2 regions of the Soehngenia sp. genome follow, and region 1 is predicted to be linked to the other one. Evidence: predicted binding sites of a transcription regulator. Region 1 holds the regulator's gene; the other holds the start of a gene.
What was found. Region 1 encodes HrcA, which represses chaperone genes, less so after heat shock. Its sites were predicted from a motif close to ATTAGCACTCNATANTATNGAGTGCTAAT; they were not measured.

Region 1 (9,539 bases):
ACTTGGACAAACTTTAAGCTTCAATGGGACTATAAAAAAAGCTAAAACAAATACAAATCCAAATCTATTTAATTATAAACAATATTTACTAACAAAAAAAATACATTATACTATTTACTTAGAAAGTGAATCTATAAACATAATTAATCAAAGTATTCCATTTAAGTATATAGCTCAAACAAAATTTCAAAACTTGATTAAAAATAATTTTAGTTCCTTGCCAAAAGACAGCAGAGATTTAATGGTTAGTACTATTTTAGGTGATAGCAGTTATCTTGACGACTACCAATACGATATATACAAAGATATTGGTTTAATTCATTTATTAGCAGTATCAGGATTACATATTAATTTGATTTCTTCATTTATTATTTTTTTATTAGCTAATTTAGGATTAAACAGAAAATTAAATTTAATAATTACTATAATTGTTATAACAGTATATGGCTATTTAATTGGATATCCTCCGTCAAGTGTGAGAGCAATATTGATGATTTCTTTGAGTTTATATTCGTCGTTAGTATATAAACCTTATGACTCTTTAAATTCTTTATATATTGCTGCGATAATTAGTTTATTTATTAATCCATTTTGGATTTTTAGGGTTGGATTTTTGCTTTCGTATATAGCTAGCTTTTCGATATTAGTTTTCTCTAAGAAAATGAATCAATTTTTTTATCCCTATAAGGGGAAGCTGATTAATAGTTTATCAACGATATTATCAGTAAATATATGTCTTATACCAGTTCAAATTTATTTCTTCAACTCATTTAATTTTCTTTCAATATTAGCAAATTTGATGATTATACCACTTGCTAGTATAAATTTGATAATTGGATTTTCTTCAATATTGTTTAATAAATTGATTGATATTTTATATTATACTATATATATTCAAAACTCATTAATCTATAGACTGAGTTTATATGAGAATTTAAATTTCACTTTCAAATCACCATCATTAGAAGAGTTTGCTATATATATTTTTTTAATAATACTTATATTTAATCCTGAATTTTTTTTGAATTTAAAAAATGAAATAAAAAGAGTAATCATATATTTCACTATTTTATTTATTTTAGTAATGAATTTTAACTATTTTGAAACTAAAAATGACATAATCATAGATTTCATTGATGTTGGGCAAGGAGATAGTTCTTTATTAAGATATAAAGATAAGAATATTTTAATTGATACTGGTGGCTCTGTTTTTTCAGAATTTGATGTTGGTAAGAATATTACTCTGCCTTTTTTGCTAAAATCAGGAGTAAACAAACTTGACTTAATGATTATTTCTCATTTTGATGCAGATCATTACAAAGGAAGTAAAGCAATTATTGAAAATATCGATGTAAAAAATATTGTTTCAAGTGACACACCAGATGATTCAGAGTTTTTAATGGGTATCCAAAAGAGTAAAATTCCATTTCATGTTTTATCTAACGGAAGCAAAATAATGATAGATGATAATTTTGAAATCGAAATATTGTGGCCAGGGAAAAACGCAATTTTAAAAGACAGTGGAAATAATAATTCTTTAGTTTGCTTAGTAAAAGCAAATGGACATAAATTACTTTTTACAGGGGACATTGAGAAAAAAGTAGAGAAGGAACTTATTAAAACATTAGACTTAGATGTTGATATTTTAAAGGTAGCACATCATGGGAGCAAAACTTCCTCAGATTCTGAGTTTATAGAAAAAACATCTCCTATTATTAGCATTATATCAGTAGGAGAAGGAAATAATTTTGGACATCCAGCAGATGAGACAATTGAAACTTTAGAGAAAGCAAACAGCAAAATATATCGAACCGATAAGTCGGGTTTAATAAGAGTGATAATTAAAGAAGATAAACTGGTATTAAGTACTTATTCGAAACCTTTTTATCAAGAAGATTTATATAGTTATTTAATAGATAAAATGTTTGATATATTTATTTTTATATTATATTTATATTTATCGTTTAAATTAATATGTATTTATAGAAATTTGGAGGAACGATTGAATGGATTTTAAAGAATTTATTGTATCTATTAAAAATAATGAAATAAAAGAAAAATATTTGTTTCTTGGAGATGAAGATTATTTAATAAAAGAATCATTAGACCTTTTGAAGAAGATTTATATTCCCGAAGGAACAGAGGGAATGAATATTTTGGAGCTTAATTTTGAGGTTAATGACATTGATGATTTAAGAAATAGTGTTGAAACATTACCATTTTTAGCAGAAAAAAAGTTAACAATAGCATTTAATTCTGAAAAATTGATAGAGAATAACGAATTCAAGCAAATTGAAAATGTTCTAAGTGATTTAGGAAAACACCAGATTCTCATTATTTTAGATAATAATAAAAAATTAAGCAGTAATACCAAATTCATGAAATTATTTTCAAAAGAAGAAATAGTATATTTTGAAAAACTTAAAGGAAAAGATTTAATTAATTGGATTTACAAGAAATTCAAATCTTATAATAGGACAATAACTCAACAAGACATTAGTTATTTAATTTTGCAAAGTGGATATACTAGTAAAAACTTGAAACTAAATTTATATGATTTAGAAAACGAAATAATAAAAATTGTCACTTATTCAGACGATACTATCATAGATAAAAATACTATCGATAAATCTATAATAAAATTATTAGATCAAAACATATTCAATTTATTAACTAGTATAGGTGAACAAAATGTAGAAAGATCTCTAAAAATATTTTCAGAAATTTATCTATTAGACGAACCTATTATTAAGATAATTTATATGATAAATCGTCAGTTTAAGCTGCAGTTAGCTTATAGAAGTTATAGAAGGGCAAATTATACTGATTCTGAAATAATTTCTAAACTCAAAATTAAACCTTATGAGTTCAACAAAATTTCTGCTTTAAGCAATAGATATACTATAGATAGATTAGTTAAATGCATATACTTAGTTATTGAAACAGAGAAAAATTTAAAAAGCAAATCAGTAAATGATAGATATGAAGTTGAGAAGTTAATTGTCAATCTTGCAAATTTAAATTAAAAATAAAGAACTTCGGGTTCTCCGAAGTTTTTATTACATTGCTTTATTGAGTTTTTTAGTTAATTGACTAATTTTTCTAGAAGCTTGATTCATATGAATAACATTTTTGTGGGCTGCTCTCTTTAATTTTTTGTCAATCGTTTTAAGTAAAGCCCTTGCTTCATCAATTTGGTTTGCTTGCAAAGCAGATTCAAATTTTTTAATGTATGTTTTAATTTCTGATTTTCTAGCTTTATTTAATGCAGTTCTTTTTTGAGTGACCAATATTCTCTTTTCAGCAGATTTTATATTTGCCATCGTTTCACCTCCCTCACAATCTAACAAAAATTATTTTACCATCAATATAACTTTATTGCAAGGGAAATTAACAATTAGGTTAAACTAACTAATCAATTACATCTTTAGTAAAAATATTATTTTCAAGTAATTAAGTCAACACTTTTAATTGATTTACACAAATATAGTGGTATAATATCAATAGGTTATTTTAGAATGAGTGGGAGGAAAACATCTTGGAATTTGATGATGAAAATAAGAAGGAGAAAAATGAATTGGTTGAATGGATTAAAAGCATAGCTATAGCTATACTTATTGCTATTTTAATTAAAACATTTGTATTTAATACAACATATGTAGTTGGGAACTCTATGTACCCTACCCTGCATGATAGTGATAGGTTGATAGCTTTTAAACTGCCGCTGTATTTCACAGATCCTAAACCTGGTGATATCGTTATATTAAGTGCTCCTGACTCGGAAAACAAAGATTATATAAAGAGAGTTATTGCAGTTGAAGGAGATATAGTTCAGATATCAGACGGTAAAATCTACGTAAATGGAGTGCAAATTGAGGAAAATTATTTAACGGGAGATGAATATACACATATTTACAGTGAAAACTATTGGATAATACCTGAAGGGGAAGTGTTTGTTCTAGGGGATAACAGAGCTGAAGGAGCTAGTAAAGATAGCAGATACTTTGGTACTGTTAAAATAGAAGATATCAAAGGGATAGCTAAATTTAGATACTATCCATTTGATTCTAGATTTGGAAAGTTAAATTAACCTCCCAATTTTGGGAGGATTTCCTATATTAGAATAAAATTATTTGGAGGGAAATTAATGCATGTAAGCAAAAAAAACATAAGGAACTTTTCTATAATAGCACATATAGACCATGGCAAATCAACACTTGCAGATAGACTTATTGAAAAAACAGGTATGATGACGCAAAGAGAAATGCAAGAACAAGTTTTGGACAAAATGGACCTAGAGAGAGAAAGAGGAATAACAATTAAGCTAAAAGCAGTTAGACTTAATTACAAGTCGAAAAATGGAGAAGAATATATTTTTAATTTGATAGACACACCCGGGCATGTAGATTTTAACTATGAAGTCTCCAGATCATTAGCAGCTTGCGAAGGGGCTATTTTGGTCGTAGATGCAACACAAGGTGTTGAAGCTCAAACCCTTGCAAATGTATATTTAGCTATTGAACAAGATTTAGAAATATTTCCAGTGATAAATAAAGTTGACTTACCAAGCGCCAGACCAGAAGAAGTTGTTCAGGAAATCGAGGATATCATAGGTATAGATGCTTCTTTTGCTCCTTTTATTTCTGCTAAAGAAGGGCTAAACATAGATAAAGTTTTAGAAGGCATAGTAGAAAACATACCCGCACCAAAAGGAGATGAAGAAAAGCCATTAAAAGCATTGATTTTTGATTCTTATTATGATCCATACAAAGGAGTAACTTGCTACATAAGAGTATTTGATGGGAAAATATTTCCCGGGATGAAAATCAAGATGATGTCTACGGGAAAAGAGTTTGAAGTAATTGAGGTTGGAATAAATACATCTAAACAAATTCCTATTGATTTTTTAAGTGCTGGAGAAGTTGGATATGTAGCAGCTAGCATCAAAAATGTAAAAGAAGCAAGAGTGGGGGATACTATAACTGATGCTTTTAATCCTACAGATAAACCATTGCCAGGATATAAAAAGGTTACACCGATGGTATATTGTGGTATTTATCCAGCAGAAGGAGAAGATTTTAATAGTGTTAGAGATGCACTGGAAAAACTACAGGTAAATGATGCCAGCTTAGTATTTGAACCAGAAACATCGCAAGCACTAGGATTTGGATTCAGATGTGGATTTTTAGGGTTACTACATATGGAGATCATTCAAGAAAGACTTGAAAGAGAGTTTGACTTAAATATAATTACAACTTCTCCAAGTGTAATCTACCGTGTTCATAAGACTGATGGAGAAGTAATTGAAATTCAAAACCCTTCAAATTTACCAAAACCTTCAGAAATTGATTATATTGAAGAGCCTGTAGTATCTGCATCTATAATGTCCCCTTCAGAATATGTTGGTGCAATCATGGAGCTTTGCCAAAACAAGAGAGGGATTTTTATTAATATGGAATATTTAGATGCAAAGAGAGTTAATTTGAAATATGAATTGCCTCTAAATGAAGTAATATACGATTTTTTTGATGCTTTAAAATCAAAGACAAGAGGATATGCATCATTTGATTATGAATTAAAAGGATATAACAGGAGTGAATTGGTAAAATTAGATATATTGATTAATGGAGAGTTAGTTGATGCATTTTCTATGATAGTTCATCTGGACAAAGCATATGAGAGGGGCAGAGCTATTGCAGAGAAACTAGTAGATATAATACCTAGGCATCAATTTGCAATTCCAATTCAAGCAGCAATTGGCTCGAAGGTAATAGCTCGAGAGACAATTAGAGCTTTGCGAAAAGATGTTCTAGCAAAATGTTATGGTGGAGATATAACAAGAAAGAAGAAATTACTAGAAAAACAAAAAGAAGGTAAGAAGAGAATGCGACAAATAGGTTCAGTAGAAGTACCTCAAGAAGCTTTCTTAAGTGTTTTAAAATATGATGAGAAGAAGTAGATTAAGATGAAAGAATTAGGAGTTTATATTCATATTCCATTTTGCTTAAAGAAATGTAATTATTGTGACTTTGTTTCTTTTAGTAGCAATGACAAAAAAATATCAGAGTATATTAATTATATTACAAAAGAAATACAAATATATAGAAATACTCTAAATGAAGATTATATAGTAAATTCAATTTTCATAGGAGGAGGCACTCCTTCCTTAATTGATAGCAAGCACTTAAAAACTATCATTGATGAAATAAATCAAAGTTTTAAAGTAGACAGTGAGGCGGAAATAACTATAGAAGCAAATCCTGGAACTTTAGATAATACAAAATTAGCAATATATCATGAAATTGGGATAAATCGAATTAGTATTGGAGCACAGTCATTGAATGATGATATTTTGAAAAAACTCGGGAGAATTCATAACTCTGCAGATGTTTTAGATGCAGTAGAATTAATAAGGACAAATCAATTTAAAAATTACAATATAGATATGATGATAAGTCTTCCTGATCAGACCATTTATAATGTTTTAACAGATTTAGAAAATGTTATAAAACTTAAGCCTACTCATATATCCTTATATAGCTTAATAATTGAGGAAGGGACTCTGTTTTTCGAATTGGAAAAGCATGGGCAATTAAACCTTCCTAATGAAGATGAAGAGAGAATTATGTATCACAAAGCTATAGAGTTATTGGAAAAGAATGGATATAAACAATATGAAATTTCTAATTTTGCAAAAGAAGGTTTTGAGTGCAGACATAATTTGAAATATTGGACTTTAATGCCTTATATAGGCTTAGGTTTAAATAGCCATTCATACATTGAAAATACAAGATATTCTAATTATTCAAATTTTGATGAATACTATAAGAAAATCAAGGAAAACAAACTTCCTGTATCTTCTGAGGAATATATTGACGATATTTCTAGAATGACAGAGTATATTATTTTAGGTATTAGGTTGAATAAAGGAATCAATAAGAAACATTTTAAAGAGAATTTTGGAATAGATATTGAGAATTACTATAAAGATGCAATAATCAAAAACAAGCAAAATGGAAATATTTATGAAGATGAAGAAACAATTAAATTGACCAAAAAAGGACTTGATTTCAGCAATATAGTAGAATTGGATTTTTATATTTAACACAAAAATACTTGACAAATTAAAAATAGAATGATAGTTTATATATAGAATTAGCACTCAACAATAAAGAGTGCTAATAATCATCCAAATAGTAGAGGTGATTAAGATGTTGGATGAAAGAAAGTTAAAAATCCTTTTAGCAGTTATTGATAGCTATATAGTTACTGGAGAACCGATTGGCTCAAGGACAATAACCAAGTTCTATGACCTAGGGGTAAGTTCAGCTACTATAAGGAATGAAATGTCAGATTTAGAAGATTTAGGCTATTTAAATAAAACACATACTTCATCTGGAAGAGTTCCTTCAGATAAAGCATATAGGTTTTATGTTGATAATTTTTTTCAAAATAGCATAATTGAGTTGGATAATAATAAGAAAGAACAGATAAAAAAATTTCTAAAAGAAGAATATAAAGAAATTGATCAACTTATTCAAGACATAGCTAAAGTTCTTTCTCAATTAACTAAATACACAGCCGTGGCATTATCACCTCAAATAAAAGAAACTAAAATAAAACACATACAACTTTTACAAATGGATGAAAATCAAATTCTTGTTATTATGGTAAATGAAACTGGATTGATAAAAAAATCAACTATAAATCTCGACAAAACTATTTCTGAAGATAATTTAATGTATATTAGTAACTATTTATCCAAGAAATTTAAGAATAAGACTTTTACTGAGATAACAAATGAAATCAATAAAGACATATTAGATGATTACATTGAGTATAAAAATGAAATAAAAAAACTAATCCCTATGCTTTCTCGTACTATGGATGATTATGAAGGATTGAGAGTATATGCAGATGGCTTAACAAACATATTTGAGTTTCCGGAGTATAGGGATGTTGATAAAGCTAAAGAAGTTATTTCTCTATTAGAAGACAAACAAAAACTGATTTTTGCTCTTAATAACACTAATCTGGAAGATATAGATGTTAAGATCGGAGAAGAAAACAACAATGATTCTATGAAAGATTTAAGCATTATATCAGCTACTTACAATACTGAAGGTGAAATTGTAGGTAAAATTGGGATTATTGGACCTAAGAGAATGAATTATATTGAGTTAATTAAGACGATCAGAACATTTTCAGAAAGTATATCGGATATCATTGATGACTATTTTAATAGTAATGAGAGGTGATAAAAATGGCAGATGAAGGGAAAAAATTGAATGAGGAAGAAATAACTCAATCAGAACTTCAATCTAACCCATCAAATGAAAAAATTGAACCTGAGGATAATACTGAGGAGGCTGAGGATATAAATAAAACAAAAGAATTGCTTAAAGAAAAGGAAAAAGAAATAGAAGATTTAAATAATAAAATTATTAGATTGCAAGCTGATTTTCTAAATTATAAAAAAAGAACAGAAAATGAGAAGCAAGAGTCTATTAATTATGGAATACAAGTTGTTATATCAGATATACTTCCAATTATAGATAATTTTGAAAGAGCATTAGAGTCTGCTAATGACAAAGAAGATAATTTTTATAAGGGAATAGAAATGATAAGAAACCAGCTTTATGATGTTTTAGATAAATATAATATCAAAGAAATCAAAGCTTTAGGGGAAAAATTTGATCCAAACATTCATCATGCCATATCGACTGTAGAGACTAATGATGAATCAGGAACTGTAGTTGAGGTATATCAAAAGGGTTATTTAATGGAAGATAAAGTAGTCAGACCATCCATGGTAATAGTATCAAAATAAAGGAGGAGATATTATGAGTAAGATAATAGGAATTGATTTAGGTACAACAAACTCAGCTGTTGCAGTTATGGAAGGTGGAGAACCAATAATAATACCTAATTCAGAAGGTAATAGAACAACTCCATCCGTAGTAGCATTTACAAAAGATGGAGAAAGATTAGTTGGAGAAACAGCAAAGAGACAAGCAATAACAAACCCAGACAGGACGATACAATCTATAAAAAGACATATGGGAACTGATTATAAAGTAAAAATAGATGGCAGAGAATATACTCCTGAAGAAATTTCGGCTATGATTCTGCAAAAATTAAAAGCAGATGCTGAAAGCTATTTAGGCGAGACAATAACCGAAGCTGTAATAACTGTGCCTGCATACTTTACAGATTCTCAAAGGCAAGCTACAAAAGATGCAGGTAAAATTGCTGGATTAAATGTAAAAAGAATTATAAATGAACCAACTGCTGCAGCTTTAGCATATGGACTTGATAAAGAGCAAGGTCAACATAAGATAATGGTATATGATTTAGGAGGAGGTACTTTCGATATTTCAATACTTGAAGTAGGCGATGGAGTATTTGAAGTACTAGCTACTAGAGGAAACAATAGGCTAGGTGGCGATGATTTTGATAATAGACTAGTTGATTATATTGCAGAACAATTTAAAAAAGAACATGGTATTGATTTAAGAAATGATAAGATGGCTTTACAG
Region 2 (9,539 bases), on a different contig from region 1:
GTGTCAAAGGAAATTTTAAACCCATTAGAAAGTGCACAAAAACAGGTTAAGGATGCTTGTGATGCATTGGGGCTAGAGCCATCTGTCTATGAATTATTAAAGGAGCCAAAAAGATTCATAGAAATATCTATCCCTGTAAAAATGGACGATGGAAGCATTAAAGTGTTTAAAGGTTATCGTTCAATGCATTCGGATGCAATAGGACCTGGAAAAGGTGGAGTTAGATTTCATCCAAATGTAAATCCAGATGAAGTAAAAGCTCTTAGTGTTTGGATGACATTTAAATGTTGTGTAACTGGAATACCATATGGTGGTGGAAAAGGCGGTATATGTGTAGATCCTTCTACTCTTTCAAAGGGTGAATTAGAAAGACTTTCAAGAGGATATGTTCAGGGATTATATAAGTACTTAGGTGAAAAAATAGATATACCAGCACCAGATGTAAATACAAATGGTCAGATTATGTCGTGGATGGTAGATGAATACGTAAAATTAACTGGAAATATGTCATTGGGTGTATTCACAGGTAAACCAGTAGAATGGGGTGGATCACTAGGTAGAAATGAAGCAACAGGTTTTGGAGTGGCTGTAGTAGCTAGAGAAGCTATTGCGAAATTAGGAATAGACATGGATAAATCAACAGTTGCAGTTCAAGGCTTTGGAAATGTAGGAAGCTATACAGTAAAAAATGTTCAAAAACTTGGGGCTAAAATAGTAGCAGTAGCTGAATGGGCAAAAGAAGTCGGAACTTATGCTATCTATAATGAAGAAGGACTAGACTTTAATGATATGCAAGAATATGTTAAAGAACATAAGAACTTAGTAAATTATCCAAAAGCTAAGATGATATCATTAGATGAATTCTGGGGATTAAATGTAGATATTATGATTCCAGCCGCTCTGGAAAATGCAATTACTTTAGATATTGCTCCTAAGATCAAAGCAAAATTAGTATGTGAAGCTGCAAATGGACCTATAACTCCAGAAGCAGATGAAATGTTAAATAACAATGGTATAGTAGTAACCCCAGATATACTTTCTAACGCAGGAGGAGTAACTGTATCATATTTTGAATGGGTTCAAAATCTTTATGGATATTACTGGAGTGAAAAAGAAGTAGAAGAAAAAGAAGAAATCGCAATGGTAAATGCTTTCAATGCAATTTGGAAAATCAAAGAAGAATATAATGTACCAATGAGAAAAGCTGCATATATGTATTCAGTTAAAAAAGTATCAGATGTAATGAAACTGAGAGGTTGGTATTGATGAAAAAACTAGTCGAAAGACTAGTTTTTTTATTGATTATTTTTTTATTGTAGTATAATGTATATAAAAAACGAAGGGGACAAAATATGCTTTATTACGATATAAAAGAAATTAAAGGAAATCTTATAATAGAAGGGTTAAGAGATTTTAATCCTAAACATATATTTGAATGCGGGCAATCTTTTAGATGGAAGAAAGAAGATGATTCAAGTTATACGGCAATAGCCAATAAAAGATTAATAAACATAAAAAAACAAGACGATTATATAATCGTAAAAAATACCAATAGTGATGAATGGTTAAATTTTTGGCATGGTTATTTTGATTTGGATAGAGATTACAGCTACATAAAACAAAATCTATCTTATGATTTGCACCTAGTTAAAGCTATGGAATTTGGAGAGGGCATGAGATTATTAAATCAAGACCCGTTTGAAACTACCATATCTTTTATAATATCTTCAAACAATCAAATACCCAGAATTAAAAAATCGGTTGAATTGATATCGAATGACCTTGGAGAATACATAGGGAGTTTCAATTCTGTAGATTATTATAGTTTTCCTAATGCAGAAAAGATTGCTAGTCTAACTGATGAATATATAAAAGAAAAGTATCGAGTTGGTTTCAGATCAAAATATATCCTAGAAACTAGCAATAAAATTGCAAAAGGAGAATTTGATCTAAATGAGATTTGGAGTTTATCATATGATAAAGCTAAAGAGAAGTTAATGGAATTACCGGGAGTAGGGCCAAAAGTTAGTGACTGTATTTTATTGTTTGCATATAAAAAACAAGAAGCCTTTCCTATAGATGTATGGGTGAATAGAGTCATAAAAACTCTTTATCTTGGAGAAAGCGCAACTAAAAAAGATATTGAAAACTCCAAAACGAAGTTGTTTGGTGATTTTTCAGGATACGCACAGCAATATTTATTCTATTATGCAAGAGAGTTAGGGATAGGCAAATAAATACATCAAAGGAGGAAATTATGTTAGGAACAATAATAAATAGTTTAGCAATAATAATTGGTGCAATTATAGGTATTATTTTAAAAAAAGGAATTAGAGAAGAATATAAAAATACAGTAATGGATGGAATAGGATTAAGTGTTATTATTATTGGCATTTCTAATGCATTAGAATTTGAAAGTCTTGTGGTAGTTATAGTTAGTATTGTTGTAGGAAGCATTATAGGGGAGTTAATAAATATAGACAAGGGTTTAAATAACTTCTCAGTAAAATTGCAAGCTAAGCTTAAAAACCCTGAAGGTAATTTTTCAAAAGGGTTTATCACTGCATCTTTAGTTTATTGTGTTGGAGCCATGGCTATAGTAGGAGCAATACAATCAGGCTTAACTGGGAATCACCAGACTTTATATGCTAAAGCAGTATTAGATGGTATAACAGCAATTGTTTTTGCATCTACACTCGGTATAGGAGTAATGTTTTCAAGTGTGGCAGTATTTTTATATCAAGGAATTATAACATTATTCGCAAGTTCTATTAGCACTTTTCTTAATACACAAGTGATTAACGAAATTTCTTCAGTTGGCGGGATTTTGATAATTGCTATAGGAATTAATTTATTAGGGCTAAAAGAAATAAAGATAGCCAATATGCTTCCTGCAATCTTAGTGCCGCCTATTTATTATTTAATAATATCATTATAATTTTTAGGAAAACTTAGAAAAACAAAGTAAAAAATAGATATTTAAAGAAAATATAAGTAATAAGCAGAAAAACAACTGAAAATCCGGAAAATACACGCTTGATTAGCTTTTTAAATATGGTTATTATTGTATTAGATGTTAGCACTCAATTTAAATGAGTGCTAACAATATGAGCACGAAAAATATGATGGAGGAGGAGTAAAGATGAGTTTAAAACCACTTGGAGACAGAGTTATAATTAAAAAGATTGAAGCTGAGGAAAGAACAAAGAGCGGTATAGTTTTACCATCAACTGCAAAAGAAGAACCATCAATGGCAGAAGTTGTTGCTGTAGGTGCGGATATATTAAATGACGAAAAGAAAAAAGATCAAATTAAAGTTGGGGATAAAGTAATATTTTCAAAATATGCTGGAACAGAAGTAAAATTGGATGGACAAGAATTAACTATATTAAAATTAACTGATATATTGGCTGTGGTTGAATAATAAAAAAATTACTACAAGGGAGTGTTGGAGATGGCAAAAGAGATTAAATTCAATGAAGATGCAAGAAGATCTATGGAAATCGGTATAAATAAGCTTGCTGATACAGTAAAAGTAACACTTGGACCAAAGGGAAGAAATGTAGTATTAGAAAAAAGCTATGGTTCACCAGTAATAACAAATGATGGAGTAACAATCGCAAGAGAAATCGAATTAGAAGATAAATTTGAAAACATGGGAGCTCAACTAGTTAAAGAAGTTGCTACAAAAACTAATGATGTTGCTGGAGATGGTACAACTACAGCTACATTGTTAGCACAAGCAATTATAAGAGAAGGATTGAAAAATGTGGCTGCTGGAGCAAACCCAATGATCATCCAAAAGGGGATTAGAAAAGCAGTTGAAAAAGCAGTAGAAGGAATAAGAAGTTTCTCAGTTCCTATTGAATCAAAGGAAGCTATTGCTCAAGTTGCTTCAATTTCAGCTGCTGATGAAGAAATTGGAAAATTAATAGCAGATGCTATGGAAAAAGTAGGGAATGACGGAGTAATCACTGTAGAAGAATCAAAATCTATGGGAACTACTCTTGAAGTAGTAGAAGGTATGCAATTTGACAGAGGATATGTTTCAGCTTATATGGTAACTGACACAGAAAAAATGATTGCAGAATATGAAAATCCATACATCTTGATTACAGATAAGAAAATATCAAATATTCAAGAAATATTGCCAATACTTGAAAAAATAGTTCAATTAGGAAGACCTCTTGTAATAATTGCTGAAGATGTTGAAGGGGAAGCAATGGCTACATTGGTAGTCAACAAATTAAGAGGAACATTTAACTGTGTAGCAGTAAAGGCTCCAGGATTTGGCGATAGAAGAAAAGAAATGTTACAAGATATAGCTGTATTAACTGGTGGAACTGTTATATCTGAAGAATTAGGTTATGACCTAAAAGAAGCAACTGTAGACATGCTTGGTAGAGCAGGCAAAGTAAAAGTTGACAAAGAAAACACTGTTATAGTAAATGGAGAAGGAAATCCTGATGAAATTCAAAATAGAATAAAACAAATCAGAAGTCAACTAGAAACTACTGAATCTGAGTTTGACAAAGAAAAACTACAAGAAAGATTGGCTAAATTGGCTGGAGGAGTTGCAGTAATCCAAGTTGGTGCTGCTACTGAAACAGAATTAAAGGAAAGAAAACTAAGAATAGAAGATGCTTTAGCTGCAACAAGAGCAGCTGTTGAAGAGGGTATTGTTCCCGGAGGAGGAACTGTATTAGTTGATGTGATACCAAAGGTAGCAGAATTGTTAGAAACTACTGAAGGTGATGAGAGAACAGGAGTTAAGATAATTCTTAGAGCTTTAGAAGAACCAGTAAGACAAATTGCGACAAATGCTGGGTTAGAAGGATCAATTATCGTTGAGAAAGTAAAAGAGACTGAGCCTGGTATAGGATTTGATGCTTTGAAAGAAGAATATACTAACATGCTACAAAGAGGTATAGTAGATCCTACTAAAGTTACAAGATCAGCTCTTCAAAATGCTGCAAGCGTAGCTTCTATGATCTTAACAACTGAAGCTGCAGTTGCAGAGATGCCAAAACCAGAAACAATGCCACCAATGGGCATGGGTGGAATGGACGGAATGATGTAATAAAAAGGTCACATATGTGACCTTTTTATCTTTTTAAAATTAATAAGATAAGTTGACAATATTGCAAAAGTAGGTTATGATTTTAACAAAGATTATATGAGGTGGTTTTGTGGGAAGAGAAGTAGAGCTTTTAAAAGCATTAGCTGATAGTAGCAGACTTCAAATATTAGAAATCCTATCATATGGGCCAATGTGTGCTTGTGAGATAATGAAAAGGCTTGAATTAACTCAACCGACAATTTCTCACCATATGAAAATTTTAGTTAATGTCGGGCTTGTTGATGTACAAAAAGATGGGAAATGGATGAACTATTCAATTAACGAAAAAGCAATGAAAGAAATTCTTGAGTACATAAGTTTGTTTTTAAACAATAAAATGGAATATATTTGTGAAAAAGAAGACAAATAGATTGGATATTACATAATAACAAAAAGATTAGCTTAGGCTAATCTTTTTTGATTTAACATAAAGCTAATTTTGATTTGCTTGACAAAGTAAAATTAAGTTGTTAAATTAGAAAGAAAAACTTAAATACTATTATATGGAGGTATTAAATTGGAATTTATTGGTGAAGGATTAACTTTTGATGATGTTTTATTGTTGCCTGGAAAATCTGAGATCTTACCAAGAGATACAAGTGTCAAAACTAATTTGACAAAGACAATATCTTTAAATATTCCCCTAATGAGTGCAGGCATGGATACAGTAACAGAAGCTAAAATGGCAATAGCTATGGCTAGAGAAGGTGGCATTGGCATAATTCATAAAAACATGAGCATTGAAAGGCAAGCTCTAGAAGTAGACAAAGTAAAAAGATCCGAACATGGAATTATTACAGACCCGTTTTATCTATATAGAGATCATTACATATCAGATGCTTTAGAGCTAATGGAGAGATACAGAATTTCGGGAGTTCCCATTGTAGACGAAAGTCATAAACTTGTAGGCATATTAACAAATAGAGATATTAGGTTTGAGAAAGATACAAATAAAAAAATTGATGAAGTCATGACCAAAGAGAATTTAGTTACTGCTAAAAACTCTGTTACAATGGATGAAGCATTGGAAATTATGAAAAAGTATAAAATAGAAAAACTTCCTATTGTAGATGATGAAAATAAATTAATAGGTTTAATTACGATAAAAGATATTGAAAAATCAATTGAATTTCCGAATTCAGCAAAAGATGTTAACGGGAGATTATTGGCTGGTGCTGCAGTAGGTGTTACATCAGATATGATGGAAAGAGTTTCAGCACTAGTTAAAAGTAAAGTCGATGTTATAGTAGTTGACACTGCTCATGGACATTCTAAAAATGTCTTAGAAGCAGTTATTAAAATAAAAAGAGAATTTCCTGGGTTGCAAGTTATTGCAGGGAATGTAGCTACAGCCGAAGCAACTGTAGATTTAATAAAGGCAGGAGCAGATGCTATAAAAGTAGGGATCGGCCCAGGGTCAATCTGCACTACTAGGGTAGTAACAGGAGTTGGAGTTCCTCAAATTACGGCTATAATAAACTGTTCAATAGCTGCTAGTCCATACAATATTCCAGTAATAGCAGATGGAGGCATAAAATATTCAGGAGACATCACTAAAGCTTTAGCAGCTGGTGCGAGTGTAGTGATGGCTGGGTCTTTATTTGCAGGAACAGATGAAAGCCCAGGGGAAGAAGTTTTATATGAAGGAAGAAGATACAAAGAATACAGGGGAATGGGCTCTATGGGAGCTATGGATTCAGGTAGCAGTGACAGATATTTTCAAACTGAAACCAAGAAATATGTTCCTGAAGGAGTTGAGGGCAGAGTAGACTACAAAGGTGCATTATCTGATGTTGTTTATCAACTTGTAGGAGGATTAAAATCAGGAATGGGCTATGTAGGAGCTAAAAACTTAGTAGAATTGAGAGATAAGGCTAAGATGATTAAAATATCTTCTGCAACTTTGATTGAAAATCATCCTCATAATATAAGCATAACTAAAGAAGCACCTAATTATCAAAGAGGATTAAGATACTAAAAGTATATAAACTGTACAATTAAAGATAAATATAGTAAAATAATTGTATAAATTACAAAAATAAGGTGATTACAATGAAAATAGGCATCGATGTTGGATCAACAACTCTGAAATGTGTTGTTTTAGATGAAAATGATAATATGATATTTCATTCATATGAACGACATTTTTCTCAAATAAATGAAAAGACAATAGCTTTGCTAGAACAATTAAAAAATGAGTTTCCAAATATGAATAAGGCATCAGTCGCTATATCAGGTTCTGCGGGAATGGGCCTAGCTCAGAGGATAGGAATACCATTTGTGCAGGAAGTATATGCTACTAGGTTGGCAGTAATGAAAGAAATAGATAATCCTGATGTTGTCATTGAATTAGGAGGAGAAGACGCAAAGATTTTATTTCTTTCTAACGGAATGGAAGTAAGAATGAATGGTTCTTGTGCAGGAGGAACTGGTGCATTCATAGATCAAATGGCTACGCTAATGGGTATTACTCTCACTCAAATGAATGATTTAGCAAAATCGTATAATAAAATTTATACGATAGCCTCAAGATGTGGAGTATTTGCAAAATCAGACATTCAGCCTTTGCTAAATCAAGGCGCTAGCAAAAATGATATATCTTGTAGTATATTTCAAGCAGTAGTTAATCAGACAATTGGGGGTTTAGCTCAAGGAAGGCCTATAAAAGGCAAAGTAGTTTACCTTGGTGGACCTTTAACATTTTTTTCTGAGCTTAGAAGAAGATTTGACGAAACACTTAAGCTGAGAGGGATATGTCCGGAAAATTCATTATATTTTGTAGCACTTGGAGCTGCTGCATACAGTGCAAAAAATTCAGATATAATTATTGATGAAGTAATATCTAAAATAAAAAATTCACAGGCCGGGGTAAGATCTAAAGGAACTAAGCGATTATTCAGCTCAGAAGAGGAATATAATGAATTCAAAATAAGACATGATAAAAATTCAGTAACATATATAGATCCCACAACTTATTATAAAGGAGCTTATCTAGGAATTGATGCAGGTTCAACTACGATAAAGGCCTGCTTGATTTCAGAAGATGAGAACATATTAGATAGCATATATATGCAAAATGAAGGAAACCCAGTACCTATACTAAGACAATTTTTAATTGACTTTATGACAAAGTATCCACAGATAAAAATAAACGGCTCGGCTGTAACAGGATATGGAGAAGAATTGATTAAGAATGCTTTTTCTATAGACATCGGAATTGTTGAGACTATAGCTCATTATACAGCTGCGAAGAAATATAGGCCAGATGTGGATTTTATAATAGATATAGGTGGACAAGATATTAAATGCTTTAAAATAAAAGATGGGTTAATTGATAACATATTTTTAAATGAAGCTTGTTCTTCAGGATGTGGATCTTTTCTTCAGACATTTGCACAAGCATTAGGATATGATATCGCAGACTTTGCAAGACTTGGAATATATTCACAAAACCCTGTTGATTTAGGTTCGAGATGCACTGTTTTTATGAACTCATTGGTTAAACAAGCACAAAAAGATGGGGCAACAATAGCAGACATATCTGCAGGATTATCTATTAGTGTAATCAAAAATGCACTATATAAAGTTATAAGAGCATCTGATGCAAGTGATTTAGGAGAAAATATTGTTGTACAAGGGGGCACTTTTTATAACGATTCAGTGCTTAAAGCTTTCGAAGATGAATTAGGGAAAAAGGTAATTAGACCTAACATTGCAGGGCTAATGGGTGCATATGGAGCGGGTTTGTATGCAAAACATAATATAAAGGGCAATACAACAACAATAGGTTTAGAAGGTTTGCTCAACTTTGAGCATAAGGTAAGGAGCGTTATTTGTGGACTATGTGAAAATAATTGCACCTTAACTATAAATACTTTCGGAGACAGCAGAAAATTTATTGGCGGTAATAGATGCGAAAGACCAATAAAAGGAAAGATAAAAGAAACTAAATATAACATATATGATGAAAAGAGAGCACTATTAGAAAGTTATAAACCTATACCGGGGAAAAGAGGTAAAATTGGCATTCCTCTAGCGTTAAACAACTATGAGTTGCTCCCATTCTGGCATACAGTTTTTACTATGTTAGGGTTTGAAGTTATTCGATCGCCTTTTTCTAATAGAGAAATGTATACAAATGGACAGCATACGATACCATCTGATACTGTATGTTTTCCTGCCAAATTAGTGCATGGACATATTGAATATCTACTTAATGAAGGGATTGAAGTAATATTTTATCCATGTCTAACATATAATTTTAATGAAAAAAAAGGAGACAACCACTTTAACTGTCCGGTTGTAGCATATTATCCAGAGGTAATAAATGCAAATGTCGAAAGAACGAAAGACATCATTTTTATTAATGATTACATTGGGCTTCATACAAAGTCAACAATAGTGAATGGACTTTTTAAAG

Region 2: a site for HrcA is predicted at 3,076-3,104, ahead of ACTB1H_RS00800 (co-chaperone GroES). Genes of this name have one in related genera too.

The regions. Positions count from the first base shown of each region.
Region 1 is NZ_JBSQIL010000029.1:2,144-11,682, forward strand. Features, by position in the region: gene ACTB1H_RS05185 (DNA internalization-related competence protein ComEC/Rec2) at 1-2,017, shown strand, start outside; gene holA (DNA polymerase III subunit delta) at 2,007-3,026, shown strand; gene rpsT (30S ribosomal protein S20) at 3,060-3,323, opposite strand; gene lepB (signal peptidase I) at 3,539-4,090, shown strand; gene lepA (translation elongation factor 4) at 4,148-5,959, shown strand; gene hemW (radical SAM family heme chaperone HemW) at 5,966-7,105, shown strand; gene hrcA (heat-inducible transcriptional repressor HrcA) at 7,212-8,258, shown strand; gene grpE (nucleotide exchange factor GrpE) at 8,264-8,830, shown strand; gene dnaK (molecular chaperone DnaK) at 8,844-9,539, shown strand, end outside.
Region 2 is NZ_JBSQIL010000002.1:74,477-84,015, reverse strand. Features, by position in the region: gene ACTB1H_RS00815 (Glu/Leu/Phe/Val family dehydrogenase) at 1-1,266, shown strand; gene ACTB1H_RS00810 (DNA-3-methyladenine glycosylase family protein) at 1,353-2,237, shown strand; gene ACTB1H_RS00805 (DUF554 domain-containing protein) at 2,258-2,938, shown strand; gene ACTB1H_RS00800 (co-chaperone GroES) at 3,143-3,424, shown strand; gene groL (chaperonin GroEL) at 3,455-5,080, shown strand; gene ACTB1H_RS00790 (ArsR/SmtB family transcription factor) at 5,190-5,489, shown strand; gene guaB (IMP dehydrogenase) at 5,637-7,097, shown strand; gene ACTB1H_RS00780 (acyl-CoA dehydratase activase-related protein) at 7,172-9,539, shown strand, end outside.